DNA from 3 places in the Priestia sp. FSL P4-0332 genome. Region 1 is predicted to be linked to each of the others. Evidence: riboswitches for the same ligand, from Rfam matches in the RefSeq annotation. Region 1 holds a riboswitch; each other region holds the start of a gene.

Region 1 (3,280 bases):
AAGTTCTACCAATATACGGATGTACAAAAGCAAGGTGAAACGCAAAAATATACAGACTGCGACGAAGAAGCAGGATGGTGCTAAACAGTGGCAACTGCCGCTGTTTTTCTTGTTTTATGGAAACAATATGGCCTAAGCTGCCTTTTAAAACAGTTCTTTCTTGCAAATTTCTTTTAAAAAACAGGTGAACTGTGATACATTAACGAATATTGTATAGCATAAAGAAATGATGTTACTATACAACTGACGATTATGGGTGATGAAAATGGGGCTAATTGAAATCGAAAAAGTAATTATTGTCGAAGGAAAATCAGATAAAAAACGTATCCAAGATATCATTCGAGAACCAATTGAAATTATCTGTACAAACGGTACGATTAGTTTATCAAAGCTGGATGAAATTATTGACTTTACGTTTAACAAAGAGGTATACATACTCGTTGACTCTGATGATTCAGGGAATAAGCTAAGAAAACAATTTAAACGAGAGCTTCCGGAAGCAGAGCATCTATATATTGATAAAATGTACCGAGAGGTTGCTGCCGCCCCTAGACATCACATAGCAACAGTATTACTGAGTGCCAATATCGATGTTAATGCAGAATTTTTAACATAAAAGGAATGAGCAACATGCAAGAATGGAGCGAAAAACAGCTTGACGATCAGTTAAAAGAAGGACAAAGAGCGTTTATCTTTTTCCATACACCTTTTTGCGGGACATGTCAGCTGGCAAAAAAAATGTTAACCGTAGCAGAAGCGATGCTGCCTGGTGTAACTATCGGAATGAGCAATTTAAATTATATGCCTTCAAAAGCAGAAGTATTTTCAATTGAAAGTGTACCTTGTTTGATTGAAGTGAAAAATGGCGAAATGGTAAAAAAACTCTATGCGTTTCATTCTATCGAGCACGTACTTGAAGAGCTTCGATAATCAAACGTTTGTTTAAAATGAAGAAATTGAAAGAGAGCAAACCGTTGGGGCTGTTGAAATCTTGGGATATTATCCCAAGAACAAAATCTGTTGACAGCCTATCTGACACATGCTAAAATCACACTCATGAATGTTCATAAATGAATGAATATTTCCCAAAAACAAAATAATTGTTGCGAACTCTTATCAAGAGAGGTGGAGGGACTGAGCCCTGTGAAACCCGGCAACCGTCAGACTAACTGAAATGGTGCCAATTCCTGCAAAGCTATGCGCTTTGAAAGATGAGAGAAAGGATTAAATATCGAGCCTTTCTGTCATGCGCAGAGAGGCTTTTTTAATGAGGAAAATTGTTTTACGGCTTTTTCATCCTATAGGGCAACCTAACATAATTAAGTTTTTACTAAAGAAGGTGAAGAAATATGATTACATTAACAGACGTTACAAAAATTTATCAGGCTAAAAGCGGTCAAGTAACAGCTGTTGATAATGTGAATCTAACCGTTAACCAAGGTGAAATTTACGGAATTATTGGTTATAGCGGAGCGGGGAAAAGTTCTTTAATTCGCTTGCTAAACGGGTTAGAAACACCAACGACAGGAACGGTCGAAGTAGCAGGTAATGATATTGGAAAAATTAAAGGCGGAAAACTCAGAAAAGCTAGACAAGAAATTAGTATGGTGTTTCAGCACTTTAATATCTTGTGGTCGCGTACGGTGCGAGAAAATATTGCCTTTCCGTTAGAAATAGCAGGGATCTCAAAAGAAAAAAGAATGAAACGAGTAGACGAGCTTATCAAGCTAGTCGGGCTTGAAGGGCGTGAAAATGCTTATCCATCACAGCTTAGCGGTGGACAAAAGCAGCGTGTTGGTATTGCTCGAGCGCTAGCCAATAACCCAAAAGTATTGCTGTGTGATGAAGCAACATCAGCGCTTGATCCTCAAACGACAGATTCCATTTTAGATCTGTTAGTAGATATTAATGAGAAGCTAGGGTTAACCATTGTATTGATTACTCATGAAATGCACGTTATTCGTAAAATTTGTCATCGGGTAGCCGTTATGGAAAATGGGGCAGTGGTAGAAGAAGGACAAGTGCTAGAAGTATTCAGAAAACCTAAGCAGCCGATTACAAAACGATTCGTTCAACAGATTTCTGAACCAGAAGAAACGTTTGAAACAATTGAACAAGTACAGGAGTTATATCCAAGCGGGCAAATTATTCAGCTGACGTTTGTTGGCGGAAAAGCAGAGCAACCGCTCATTACAACGATTTTAAAACAGTTTGATGTAACGATTAATATTTTGCAAGGAAAGATTTCTCATACACAAACAGGTTCATACGGAACGTTGTTCGTTCATTTAGACGGAGAATTAACAGAAGTTGAAAAAGTCATTGCATACATTCATGAGCAGCAGGTAGAAGTGGAGGTAATGACAAATGCTTGAGAAACTATTTCCAAACGTTATTTTAGATGATTTTATTCAAGCGACAAATGAAACACTATATATGACAGCTATTTCAGTTATAGCCACGTTTGTTCTAGGTATTTTATTAGGCTTGCTTTTATTTTTAACGTCCAAAGGACAGCTTTGGCAAAACAAACCTTTATATGCCATTGTGTCAGCAGTTGTAAATATCTTTCGTTCCATTCCATTCATTATTTTAATTGTTTTACTGATTCCATTTACCAAAGCATTGGTAGGAAGTATTTTAGGCGCTAATGCAGCGTTACCTGCTTTAATTGTTGGAGCAGCACCATTTTACGCGCGTCTTGTAGAAATTGGTCTGCGTGAAATTGATAAAGGTGTTATTGAAGCTGCTAAATCAATGGGAGCAACAACAAGCACTATTATCTTTAAAGTGCTGTTACCTGAATCGCTGCCAGCTTTAATTTCTGGTTTGACGGTAACGACAATTGCGTTAGTCGGCTATACGGCAATGGCGGGTGTGATTGGAGCTGGAGGTCTCGGGAATCTTGCATATTTAGAAGGATTCCAGCGCAGTCATAATGATGTAACGCTAGCTGCTACGATCTTAATTTTGATTATTGTATTTATTATCCAACTTATTGGAGATGCGATTACTGCAAAAATTGATAAAAGATAAAGGGAGGATTATTTATTATGAAAAAATGGCTTTCGGCTTTAGCACTAACATCTGCGCTAGTAGTAGGATTAGCTGCATGTGGATCTAACAATGGATCAAAAGATGAAAAGAAAATTGTTGTGGGTGCATCTAATACGCCTCATGCTGAAATTTTAGAACAAGCAAAACCGATTTTAGAAAAACAAGGAATCGACTTGGAAATTAAAAAATTCCAAGATTACATCTTACCGAACACAGCTCTTGC
Region 2 (3,280 bases), 3.7 Mb from region 1:
CCGGCACCGACAGCAGCAGGATGTTTCCGTCAAACTCTCCGTTGCATGCTCGTTCAACCATACTGATATGCAGAGCAATGCCTGCTTTCATATCCATCGTTCCTCTGCCAAAAAGCCAGTCTCCTTTTATCATATCCTTTTGTACGTGCGCCGGAACTTGTTCCATATGGTTATAAAAAGTACTCGTTAATGTATCAGCGTGAAAAGCATCCTTTTTCCACTGTCCATAATCTTGTACATCCACTACATCGTAATGACTTACTAGTACAACTGTTTTATTCGTATTTTTCCCTTGAACAAAAGCTGTGACAATCGATCGCCCGTCTCCTGTTGAATGAAGCTCGACTTGCTCGTTTTTTTGAAAGTAAGGCAGCTTCAATAAATAAGACGCTATCGATTCAGCCATTTCCACTTCTGCCATCGTTCCTGTCACGCTAGGTATAGAAACCAATTCGCTTACAAGTTTTTTTAACTGTTCTTTTGTTTGATACAAAGATGTTTTGTTCGACATAACCTTCATCTCTTTCCTTTTTCTAAATTTTCTATCAAACAAAACCATTCGTCAATCCCTTTGACAGAGACTCTTTCATTCTATCCCTATGTATCATAGTATGGCGCTGCCTTTACGCACATGATAAAAAAAGAGTGTGCGGCTAGGGATAGCACCGCACACTCTTTTTTTACTTTTCGTCATCTTCTAAAAAGTCTAGGATACGATCAATAAGCTGTTCGCTTCCTGCATCGTTTCCGTGTTCAAGAGACATTTCCATTTCAATGCTCCTTTCATAAAATATTCTTGTTTTATAACATACCACAATTCATTTCGAATGTAACCTTTAATTTGTGTAAAAATTTCGACAATTTATGATTAATTTTAAAACCTGTTGAGTATTGATTATACCCACCAGATTCTTTGCTTGTCAAAAACCATGCTTTCTATTTAAAAACACTTAAAAAATAGAGGCGCGAGCAGACTTCTTCTATAAAAGACAGCCTACTCGCTCAAGCTTGGAACAGCATGATGAATAAATTTCTAGTTCATTTGCTTTTTGTACATCTTTAATATCTATGCCTACAGCATATGTACGAACATGGTTTTCGACCACAATTTCATAAAATGTTTCTAATTCCCGATAAGCTACTTGATAATGCTTTCCTAATAATTTCACTGCTTCCTTTAATGCTTTCTCTCCTGTATGTGCTGCAACTGCTGTATGGCTCATAAAACCCTCTCCTTTTAGAAAAATAAAAAAACTCATTTTGCTTTGATGCAAAATGAGTTTTTCACCCGTTTTATCACCCAAAGCACATGCTTTGCTGGTAGGAGCACCTTACATTCGTAGGTTGCTGTGGAGTCAAAGAGCCAGATCTCTCGTCCACTCGTGATAACTTTTTTAATTTAAAATTTATTTTATCAAACAATTCCATCCCCGTAAATAGAAAAATAAAAATATTTTAATTTTTTTGGTAATGGAATGAATTCAAAAAATGAAAGCTTAGATTAGCAAAATAAGAAGCTGCTACAAGTAATGCCTCTTCATTTAATGAAAAAGAAGGATGGTGCCATTCATATTCTCCAGCTGTACCCATCCATACAAAAAATCCTGGTACATGCTGCTGATATACGGCAAAATCTTCTCCTCCAGGCGATTGTTCAGCTTCTACGACTTGATAACTAAGATCCTCTGCCGCTTTAGTAACTAGTTTTTCCAGCGTATCATCATTGTTTACTACAGGAAGATATGGATACCATTTAACGTCTACTGAAGCCCCGAAAGCTGCGCCAATCCCTTCAGCAGTTCGTTTCATAAGAGCCGGTATTTTTTCTCTCGCTTCTTCTTGAAAGGTACGCACAGTTCCTTCAAGCGTTACTTTGTCAGGAATGACGTTCCACGAGCTCCCTCCATGGATTTGAGTTATGCTGACAACAACATTTTGAAAGGGGCTGAGATTACGGCTGACAATGGTTTGTAAACTAGTAACAATTTGACCAGCAGCAGCAATTGGGTCTATTGTTTTTTCAGGGATACCTGCGTGACCTCCTACTCCTTTGACGTCAATTTCAAAACGATCAACACTTGCCATTAAAGGTCCCGGTTTGATACCAATGGTCCCTACAGGAAGATCCGGTTTGTTATGCATCCCAAATATCGCTTCCACTCCTTCGAGCACACCTTTTTCAACTAGCATTTTTGCCCCAGAAGCCGTTTCTTCGGCTGGCTGAAAGATAAATCGAACCGTACCGCAAAGCTCCTGCTGACGCTCTTTAAGAAGGATAGCTGCTCCGATTATAGAAGCCGTATGAAAATCATGGCCGCATGCGTGCATAACACCGTTCACTTCAGAAGCAAATGGCAGATTGGTTTTTTCTTCAATTGGCAGCGCATCAATATCAGCTCGAATAGCGATAATAGGTCCCGGCTTTCCTCCCACAATTTCTGCTACTGCTCCTACGTCTAATTGGAATTCATCCGCTATAGAAATATCATAGTGTTTTAACCACTTTTTAATACGTTTAGTTGTTTCATATTCTTTCATTGAAAGTTCTGGAAACCGGTGCAGCTCACGGCGTATGTCTATTAGTTTATTTAGTAGTAATTGATCGGTCATATTTATCACTCTTTCACATTTCTTAATTTGGATCACTTCTCTATCTTTTACGACAAATAGTGTACCTCATTGAATTTTTTATAAAGAAATACGGTCGTATAACCTTCTGCAAGGTGCTTTTCTTTAGCTTGAACATATCCTTTTCGTTCATACATCTCAACTAACCAAGGATGTTCTTTTGCTGTTCCTAAAGACACACCTGGTGATTTAAACGTATTTTTTATTACCTCTTCCTCTACTAGATGCAGCAGCTTAGAACCAACGCCTTTCCTGGCAAACGACGGGTCCACTGCAAACCACCAAAGATGCGGAACAGCAAACGGACCTGGATGTTCTCCCCAAGGCATTCGTATAGATACAGTTGCAGCGATTCTTTTATCTTCTTCATATACATAGCAAAGGTTTTGAGAAATATTTTTCTTAACAAGGGCAAGATCAGCAGTAGCTGCTAAGAAAGGAATGCCTCGCTCTCGAATAGGCTTATATGCTTGTAGAGTTAAGTTCAATAAGTTATCTGCGTCGTCATTTGTTGCCAAACGGAATTCATTCTTCATCTCTTCGTCTCCTTATGCAGTGTTTAAATATTTTATTTAACTTATAAGTTTACTAAGAATTAAAAAAGACAGACTGCCGCCTTGCGTACTCACTATACAACTGCTTTTATAACGTG
Region 3 (3,280 bases), 3.6 Mb from region 1:
TAGTTCCGATTGCTCAAATTGTTTCATCATCGCACACCTTCTCAAAAAATTCTTGAAATTCTAGTCACAAATAATATATTGTAATACTCAACTTGTAAAGTCATTTTTTTCAACTACTAAAAAAAGGACGGATGATAAAGTGAGTGTAAAAATTACGTGTTTGCAGCTTGATATTGCGTTTGGAAACCCAACTAAAAACCGAAAATATATCGAACAAAAAATGACGGAAGCCCTGAAAGAAAACCCTGATATCCTTGTGCTTCCGGAGCTATGGGATACAGCTTATGATTTGACGCGGCTAGACGAAATTGCAGATGATGAAGGGCAGCAAGCCAAGCAATTAATCTCTCAGTTTGCTAAAACAAACGAAGTAAATATTGTGGCAGGTTCGATTGCAAAAAAAACAGAGCAAGGCGTCACGAATACGATGTATATTTTTGACCGAAAAGGTCGTGAAGTATCAGAATACAGTAAACTGCACTTATTTAAATTAATGGATGAACACCTCTATCTCGAAGCAGGAACAGCAAAAAATCTTTTTACACTTGAACAGTCACTGTGCGCAGGAGTTATTTGTTACGATATTCGTTTTCCAGAGTGGATTCGGGTTCATACTAGCAGCGGAGCAGAAGTCTTGTTTGTTGTCGCTCAGTGGCCGGCTCCAAGACTTGCCCACTGGAAAGCCCTGCTCATTAGCCGTGCAATCGAAAATCAATGCTATGTAATCGCGTGTAATCGTGTAGGCCAAGATCCTAATAACACATTTGCCGGACATTCCTTAGTTATCGATCCGTGGGGAGAAATAATCGCTGAAGCTGGCGATAGCGAAGAACTTTTAAGTGCTGACGTTAACCTGGAACTTGTAAAAGAAATTCGTAAACAAATTCCTGTCTTTACAGATCGCCGCACAGAATTTTATTAATTATGTATTGACAGCCGTTTTTTTGCATGATACGATTTTCACCAGATATTATAAAATATTCAAACAAATCAAAATTGAATAAGTAATCGTACTCTTATCAAGAGTTGGCTGAGGGATTTGGCCCTGTGAAGCCCAGCAACCGACCGTCATTCCATCCTAAGATGGATCACACCCGTAAAACATCTTTTACAAAGGCACGGTGCTAATTCCAACAGAAAGTAATTCTTTCTGGCAGATAAGAGGTTTGAACACTACAATCAAGCCTCTTTCCAACGAAAGAGGCTTTTATATTTTCTAAAATTATAAAAGCCTCCATATATTCTTAAACCTATTAACTTAGTAAACAAATCAGTTTAATAAACTATGGAGGGATTCCGATGTCAACAACAAAAACAGAGAAGTATCAGCCTTTAACAGAAATTTCAGCAATCAAACTTGTGAAAAAGCTAGGTCTTTTTGATGCCACAGAAGCGCTGACTGCCCGTGAAATTGGTGACGGCAACTTAAATCTCGTCTTTCACATCATAAATGATCAAACGAATAAATCCATTATCGTCAAACAAGCACTTCCCTATGCAAAAGTTGTAGGCGAAAGCTGGCCTCTATCATTGAACCGTGCCACAATTGAAAGCAATGCGCTCAAGCAATTTGGTGCATTTACGCCAGAACTTGTGCCCGCTGTTTATTACCACGATGAAACGCTTGCTGTTACGGTCATGGAAGATCTGTCTCATTTAACGATTTCTCGCGCCGGACTTATTCAAGGTGAAAGTTATCCACTGCTCTCACAGCATATCGGTTCTTTTTTAGGACATATTGCGTTCAAAACGTCTGATTTCGCCTTAAAGCCTCAGGATAAAAAAGAAGAAGTTGTTAAGTACAGCAACCCGGACTTATGCAATATTACGGAAGATTTAGTGTTTACAGATCCTTTTTTTGATATTGATACAAATGAATTTGAAAAAGCGCTGCGTCCTGATGTAGAAGAATTGTGGAATGATGGTGATGTAAAGCTACAAGCAGCAAAATTAAAATATAAATTTTTAACAAATGCGCAAACGCTAATCCACGGTGATTTACATACAGGCAGCATCTTTGCTAGCAGTCAAGAAACGAAAGTGATTGATCCAGAGTTTGCTTTTTACGGTCCGTTTGGATTCGATTTAGGGCAATTTGTTGCGAATTTATTTTTAAATGCTCTTTCTCGAGAAACAAATCGTGAACCGTTATTTGCACACATTACGAACACATGGAACGTATTCAAAGATACCTTTACTGCGCTTTGGCATTCTGAAAACACTGAACCTTTCGCTAAAGATGAGCGCTTATTACATGAAATTTTAACGCAAACGTGGCAAGATGCTGTTGGATATGCAGGATGTGAAATCATTCGACGTACGATTGGCTTAGCTCACGTGGCGGACTTAGACGAAATTTCTTCAGAGGAAAGAAAAATTAACGCTAAACGTACTGCGTTAAAAATTGGACGTTATTTGCTTCTGCACCAACAAGACGTTTCACCAAATGAATTTGAACATTTACTTCGATAACGAATAATGTACACAATGAAAGGATCGGTATCAGCATGACAAATACACTATCACTTCCGCGCTCAGTGGAATGGAATGAATCATATATTACTTTATTAGATCAGCAGCAGCTTCCTGGCAAAGTTGAATATATTAAGCTGCAAACCATTAAAGACGTATGGGATGCTATCACTACCTTGAAAGTACGCGGAGCCCCTGCAATCGGCATTACGGCGGCTTTTGGTCTTGCTCTTTCTGCGCTTAGCTATGACACAGATTCAGTCAAGGAATTTAACAAAAAGCTAGCTCTTGATCAACAGTATTTAGCTAGTTCACGCCCTACTGCCGTCAATTTATTTTGGGCATTGGAGCGCGTAGCGAAAAGCGCTGAATCCGCTTCGTCCGTTAATGAAGCTAAAACAAAAGTTGTTCATGAAGCTATTCAAATTCAAGTAGAAGATGAAGAAACGTGCTACCGAATTGGAGATCATGCTCTTTCTTTATTTAAAAAGAAAGATAAAATCATGACAATATGTAATGCTGGTTCAATTGCTACAGCTTATTATGGAACAGCATTAGCACCTTTTCACTTGTCTAAGCAGCGCGATATTCCGCTTGAAGTATTTGCCTGTGAAACAAGACCCGTTCTTCAAGGTTCTCGCTTAACAGCATGGGAACTTCAGCAGTCGGGAGTGGACGTGACGCTGATTACGGATAATATGGCTGCTCATACAATTAAAACAAAAGGAATTAATGGGATTATTGTAGGTGCTGACCGCATTGCAGCAAATGGCGATACGGCTAACAAAATTGGAACATATGGACTTGC

What was found. A riboswitch is a leader RNA that binds a small molecule or an ion and turns the genes downstream of it on or off. The one in region 1 is predicted to bind S-adenosylmethionine.
Region 2: it holds a riboswitch for S-adenosylmethionine, as region 1 does, so the genes downstream of both, MKY06_RS06065 (hypothetical protein) here and MKY06_RS25445 (methionine ABC transporter ATP-binding protein) in region 1, are expected to answer to the same signal.
Region 3: it holds a riboswitch for S-adenosylmethionine, as region 1 does, so the genes downstream of both, mtnK (S-methyl-5-thioribose kinase) here and MKY06_RS25445 (methionine ABC transporter ATP-binding protein) in region 1, are expected to answer to the same signal.

Annotation. Positions count from the first base shown of each region.
Region 1 covers NZ_JBBOUA010000001.1:4,840,334-4,843,613, reverse strand. Annotated here, with positions in the region: gene MKY06_RS25460 (YusG family protein) at 1-84, shown strand, start outside; gene MKY06_RS25455 (toprim domain-containing protein) at 266-616, shown strand; gene MKY06_RS25450 (thioredoxin family protein) at 631-930, shown strand; SAM riboswitch class I at 1,111-1,218, shown strand; gene MKY06_RS25445 (methionine ABC transporter ATP-binding protein) at 1,350-2,375, shown strand; gene MKY06_RS25440 (methionine ABC transporter permease) at 2,368-3,036, shown strand; gene MKY06_RS25435 (MetQ/NlpA family ABC transporter substrate-binding protein) at 3,054-3,280, shown strand, end outside.
Region 2 covers NZ_JBBOUA010000001.1:1,187,601-1,190,880, reverse strand. Annotated here, with positions in the region: gene MKY06_RS06070 (M20/M25/M40 family metallo-hydrolase) at 1-511, opposite strand, end outside; gene MKY06_RS06065 (hypothetical protein) at 981-1,223, opposite strand; SAM riboswitch class I at 1,291-1,392, opposite strand; gene MKY06_RS06060 (M20 peptidase aminoacylase family protein) at 1,456-2,610, opposite strand; gene MKY06_RS06055 (GNAT family N-acetyltransferase) at 2,658-3,164, opposite strand.
Region 3 covers NZ_JBBOUA010000001.1:1,236,325-1,239,604, reverse strand. Annotated here, with positions in the region: gene MKY06_RS06305 (pyridoxal phosphate-dependent aminotransferase) at 1-27, opposite strand, end outside; gene MKY06_RS06300 (carbon-nitrogen family hydrolase) at 140-922, shown strand; SAM riboswitch class I at 1,014-1,164, shown strand; gene mtnK (S-methyl-5-thioribose kinase) at 1,300-2,472, shown strand; gene mtnA (S-methyl-5-thioribose-1-phosphate isomerase) at 2,508-3,280, shown strand, end outside.